2 regions of the Vagococcus luciliae genome follow, and region 1 is predicted to be linked to the other one. Evidence: riboswitches for the same ligand, from Rfam matches in the RefSeq annotation. Region 1 holds a riboswitch; the other holds the start of a gene.

What was found. Region 1 has a riboswitch for lysine ahead of G314FT_RS03625 (aspartate kinase). Riboswitches for the same ligand answer to the same signal wherever they lie in the genome.
Region 2: it holds a riboswitch for lysine, as region 1 does, so the genes downstream of both, G314FT_RS02140 (ABC transporter permease subunit) here and G314FT_RS03625 (aspartate kinase) in region 1, are expected to answer to the same signal.

Annotation. Positions count from the first base shown of each region.
Region 1 is NZ_CP102451.1:685,351-688,558, forward strand. Features, by position in the region: gene G314FT_RS03615 (LPXTG cell wall anchor domain-containing protein) at 1-658, shown strand, start outside; gene G314FT_RS03620 (hypothetical protein) at 699-1,130, opposite strand; lysine riboswitch at 1,569-1,748, shown strand; gene G314FT_RS03625 (aspartate kinase) at 1,823-3,025, shown strand; gene dapA (4-hydroxy-tetrahydrodipicolinate synthase) at 3,044-3,208, shown strand, end outside.
Region 2 is NZ_CP102451.1:406,054-409,261, forward strand. Features, by position in the region: gene G314FT_RS02130 (NAD-dependent protein deacylase) at 1-111, opposite strand, end outside; gene G314FT_RS02135 (EamA family transporter) at 156-1,064, opposite strand; lysine riboswitch at 1,218-1,392, shown strand; gene G314FT_RS02140 (ABC transporter permease subunit) at 1,481-3,070, shown strand; gene G314FT_RS02145 (amino acid ABC transporter ATP-binding protein) at 3,070-3,208, shown strand, end outside.

The sequences.
Region 1 (3,208 bases):
AGATAATTCATCGAGTAAAGTACTAAGTTCCGAAGTAAATGATACAACAGAAACAACAACAGATGAATCAATTCCGGATGCATTAGCGATGACAAAATCTGATATTTTTTTATTAATGAATGACATGGTAAATGAGGGGAAACTCTCTCAATTTCAATATGAAGGATTGATTTCACGTTTAGAGAAAGTTAACACAGTAGAAGAGGCTACACTTGTTTATTCAGATGCAAATGATTTAGCAAAACAAAATAAAGAATTGTATCAATCATCATTTGATGAAAAAGTATATAATACCAAACATCAATTAGAGCTATTAGTTCAAGCTGGTCGATTAACACAGAAACAAGCGGATGAATTTGTTGCAAAAGTTGATAGTAGTAAAACGATTGATGCATTAGATGATATATGGGCTGAGATTGAAAAAGCGGTAGATAAAATATCAACAAAAGCCACAAGTACAATAGAAACGAATATAACAGAAACGAGTACAACAGAAAATGATAAAAAAACAGAAACAGTAGCTAAAATACCTAATTCTAGTGATAAACAATCAGCTAGTTTACCTAAAACAGGTGAAAAAAAATCTAGTGTTGGGCTACAATTAAGTTTAGTTGCTTCATTGTTCTTAGTAAGTATATTGATGAAAAGAAAATTATAGCAATATAAAAGAGTGTCACCAAAATAAAGGTGGCGCTCTTTTATTTTTTATTAGAAAAGATAATAGACAGGGATGCTTCGGGGTCAATACTAGTTAGTATTTTTTGATAATAATCAGTTGCTTGTTCTTGTAACCAATCGTGATTTGTATCAATATATTTAATTAATGTTTTATTACTCATCGCGTTGTTTATTAACTCATGAGTGTCGATGTCTTCAGTAATAAAACTCAAAAACTCGCCTTTGCTATTAACCACCTCAAACTTTGGATTTCTAATACCAACAACAATAAATTCTGGAATAGAAATATTATAAGTATTTGAAGAATGACTTGCCTTATTAATGGTTACATGACTGCCATCAAAACCAAGTTTAGCTTCAAAAGTTCCTTTAATATAAGCTGTTTTTTCGCTAAATGGAATTTCCATTCCCAAAAATGTTTTAACCTGACTCTTGTCATAAATATCAGTCACGCTTAGCCCTAATATAGCAACGTGGCTGTGCTTAGTCATCGCATTGACAATTTGTGTTTCATTAATTTTAGATTTAGTATGCTATATGTCACGATTGCCAGTAAAAATATCAAAAACCCACATACTTATTAATAAAAGGGTTAAACAGATAACTATCCATATGTGAATTTTTAATTTACCAAACTTTCGAATAATATTAGTCACTCTCCTTTTTATTTTTAGTGTACTATAATAATAACGTGATGTAGATGAAAATTACGAAAAAATTATACTACAAATTAATTATTTCTGTATTAATCATTAGGTGTTATGAAGCAGTTTAATGAATTAATAGTTAGGTTAAAATATATTTTCTCATTTTTTTATTAGATAACTTTTTAGTTTTTACTTGTCATGGATGATATGGTTTGCTATAATCGTAAAAAATAATTAAATAAGTATTAGAGATGAGGCGCATTGATCATTATTAGATAAAGTTTTGGAATCTGCAAATAACTTTATTGAAAGGGTGATATGCCGAAATATCCATGTTGTTGCAGTAGCATGGGTGTTGGATTTGTAGTTAATAGCTATAAGTCTGTCATTATTTTAAAAAAATAATGGGGTGCATCGCTTGTAGATAGTTAAGACAAGTTCATGCCCGTGAACTTGTCTTTTTTATTTTTTCGATGCCGATTAGGAGGAAAAATAAAATGACAAAACGAAGTGTCATTAAATTTGGTGGAACGTCGGTTGGAGATTTTTCAAAAATTAAAAATATAGCTAGTTATCTAGCAACCCGGGTAGAAAAGGTAGAAGAATTAGTTGTTGTCGTCTCAGCTATGGGAAAAACTACAGATGAATTATTAAAAAATGTCGATATGTTATCTAAAGAGCCTGATCAACATGATTTAGCCTTACTTTTAACCACTGGAGAACAACAAACTATTTCTTATATATCTATTGCATTAAAAGCATTAGGAATAAACACTAAAGCTATGACAGGGTTTCAAGCAGGGATAAAAACTAAAGGAAATTATATGAAAAGTAAAATATTAGAAGTGGATAATAATGTGTTTGAAAAAGCTTTTGAATCAAATAACGTGGTCGTAGTAGCTGGATTTCAAGGAATGAATGAGGCGGGTGAATTAACAACACTAGGTCGGGGGGGAAGTGATACCACGGCTGTTGCAATTGCGTCTTCTCTTGGCACACCGTGTGAAATTTATACAGATGTAGCAGGCGTTTATGGTACTGATCCACGATTATATTCTGCTAAGCGTTTAGATGTTGTCAGTTTTGAAGAAATGATGGAGATGAGTGCATTAGGTGCAGGAGTACTGGAAACAAGAAGTGTCGAAATTGCTAAAAATTACAATGTACCCATTTATTTAGGGCAAACACTATCAAATGAAAGAGGGACTTGGATTATGCCACAAGAAGATATTTTAGAGCAAAAAGCTGTGACAGGAGTAGCACTAGATAAAGACATGCATTATGTTACATTTAGTTACCCAAAAAATGATGCTACGTTATTAAAACAATTATTTACTCAATTAGAAAAAGAAGAAATTAATATTGATATGATTTCTCAAATTGTCAATACGGAAGGTTTACAAATTTCATTTACGATGAAAGATACAGATACGTTAGAGTTAAAACATATTTTTGATACCTTATATCAAGAATTTGCTGAATTGAACTATGTGGTGAAATCAGAATATGTTAAGGTGTCTGTCATTGGGTCAGGAATGCGTGATATGTCAGGAGTAGCTAGTAAAGTATTTATGACTCTGTTAGAAAATGATATCGAGTTTTATCAAGTCACGACATCTGAAATTAGTATTTCGTATGTAGTGGATAAGGCAAATGGTGTTTTAGCTGTTGGAAAATTATGTGCAGTGTTCGGTTTATAAAAGAGAGGAGAAAGAATGATGACTCAATTATTTAAAGGATCAGCCGTTGCTATCACAACACCATTTAGTCATGATGAAGTAGATTATGATACATTTGAAAGACATGTTAATTTTTTAGTAGATGAAGGAGCTCAAGCATTATTTGTTAATGGAACAACAGGAGAAGGGTCTACTTTAACAGAA
Region 2 (3,208 bases), 280 kb from region 1:
TACTCCATGATATACCCCTGTCATAGAGCGATAATCAGGAATACCTGATGCAGTTGATACTCCGGCTCCTGTCATAAATACTATATTTTTCGCTTGCTTTAATATCTCCATTGCTTGTTCTTCCACATTGATCACTCCTTTGCTTTATTATGACATTATTCGTCAAAAAAGCCTAATATAACTACAGAAATGATAATCGCAAAAATCATAACGTATTGTTTCTTTGTTAACTTCTCTTTTAAGAAAATTCTCGACCATAACACTGATACGATACTATATGATGCAATCATTGGTGCGACGACAATAGAATTGCTTGCGATTGCTCCAATATAGAAAAATTGTCCCAAGGTTTCAAAAAGTGCCGCAAAACCTTTATATTTTTCATGAAACACATCCATTTTTTCTCCTTTAATCGCTCGTAAATAACCCCACATTAGTAACCCGACGATTAAAAAAGTAAACTCATAACTCATGTTTGCTTGATTTTCTGGTAAAATCTCCGCATAATCCAAATAATACCCATCTAAAAATGTCCCTAGTCCATCAATCACACAGTACAGTATCGGAAAAATAATGGCCAATGCACTTTTCTGATATTTTTTATCGACCACATTGCCTGATACTTTTAACTCGTGATCAACTTCTTGCTTTTCATAAACAGACAACATAAAAATAGCGACTGAAATAACTGCCACAGCAATAAATTGAATCCACACCATTTTCGCTCCTAGTATCAGAAACATTAATAAAGCTGACACCGCTCCTGAAGAGTTACTAATGGGTGAAGACACACTCAGCTCTATATAACGAAGCCCCACATACCCGATCGCCATTGATAAAATATACATGGACGACACAGGTAAATAAATCAACATATTTTTCCATTCAAATCCCACACCTAAATATAAATAATAGTATAAAAAGGCGTGAAGCCCCATCACCAATCCCACAATGACCACTGTTTTTTGTGCACTATACTTGTCTTTTTCATTATTTCCTAACTTATAAAATAAATCAGCTGTCCCCCATGCAAAGACAGCCACCAATGCTGACATAAACCACATACTTTTCGTCTCCCTTATGTTTACTTTCACACTTACTTGTTTAAAAATAACTAATTGAAAGGCCTTGGTCAAATATTTTTTTATTAAAACTCATGACTTTTTGAAAAAGGTATGATATAGTGTTAGACATATTGAGAAAAAATAACCAAATAATATAAATCTAGAGGTTGCAATCTATCAATAACATTATTTGAGTAGAGGAGTACATTGACACTAATGCACAGGGAAGATTGCCGAAATGTGATAAAGTTCCTCGCTTATCATGTTGGGACTATAGTGAATAACTATAGGACTGTCTTAGTTAAGACTAAGATGCGCTATGATTGGATAACACTTCGTTAATCTGACTTCATCAAAAGCAACCTCTATTTACGGGGTTGCTTTTTTTATTTATCTAAAACAAAAGGAGAATTATCATGCAAACAAACAATCGTTCTACCAGTCATATCTTAATCGCACTATTATTCTTATTTATTAGTTTTATCATGCTCACACCAAAAGTGGAGGCAAATGACGATAAATTTGTCGTAGGAATGGAAGCTGGCTACCCTCCATTCAACTGGACACAACAAAATAATGCCGATGGAGCGGTCAAAATTCAAGGCGGAAGTGAGTATGCCAATGGTTATGATGTCATGATTGCCAAACGCGTCGCTGAAGGTTTAGGAAAAGAACTTGTTATTTATAAAACATCATGGGATGGATTAGCACCTGCGTTAACTTCTGGAAAAGTGGATGCTATTATTGCTGGAATGTCTCCCACTGAAGAACGAAAAAAAACCATTGATTTTACTAACGACTACTATCACTCAAACCTCGTCCTAGTTGTGGCAAAAGATGGAAAATATGCTAATGCAAAAAGTCTAAAAGATTTTGAAGGAGCAAAAGTCACTGCTCAATTAAATACATTTCATTACTCTGTGATTGATCAAATAGAAGGTGTCTCAAAACGAACTGCTATGGACGATTTTTCTGCTATGCGTGTGGCACTCCAATCCGGAAAAATCGATGCGTATGTTTCAGAAAAACCTGAGGGAATCACCGCCCAAAAAGTGAATCCAAACTTTAAAATGATTGATTTTGAAGATGGCAAAGGGTTTAACACGAATCGCGATGATACATCTGTTTCTATCGGTGTAAAAAAAGGTAGCCAAGATATTACAAAAATCAATGACATTTTAGCTGGTATCACTCAAACAGAACGAGACAATTTTATGGATATTGCCATTAGTGAACAACCCGACTCACAGTCAAATGAAAACTGGGTTGTCAAAATCGTCAAAGAAAACTGGCAAATGTTCTTAAAAGGTGCTGGGGTGACGCTTTTAATCTCGCTTATCGGAACAATTGTTGGAACATTCATTGGATTAGGTATTGGGTTGTTTAGAACCATTCCAACGCCAAAAAATATGGTGAATAAAGTCTTATTTAAATTATTAAACACTCTCTTTTCTATTTATATTGAAATATTTAGAGGAACACCCATGATCGTTCAAGCAATGGTTATTTACTACGGATCTTCTCAAGCATTTGGAATTGATATGAATCCACTTGCTGCAGCATTGTTTATTGTATCAATTAACACTGGAGCATATATGACAGAAATCGTACGTGGTGGTATTTTCTCAGTTGATAAAGGACAATTTGAAGCAGCTTCTGCTATTGGTATGACACATGGGCAAACAATGGTAAATGTGGTGATTCCACAAGTATTTAGAAATATTTTACCTGCTATGGGAAATGAATTTGTCATCAATATTAAAGACACCTCTGTATTAAATGTGATTGCTGTCACTGAGTTATTCTTCCAAGCGAAAACAGTCGCTGGAAGTAACTTTAGATTCTTTGATACCTTCTTTGTTGTTTGTGTGATTTACTTTGTCATGACCTTCACTGTGACACGTATCTTGCGATTTGTTGAACGAAAAATGGATGGTACTGGTGAATATGCTCCATATGCTAATCAAATGCAAACAGCTATTTTAGAAAGAAAGGATGACAAATAATGACAGACTTAATCCAAATCAATCATTTACAAAAACAATACGGCAATCATGAAGTATTAAAAGACATTAATCTATCTGTAAAAGATGGTGAAGTTGTAACGATTATCGGGCCATCTGGTTCAGGTAAATCAACTTTAC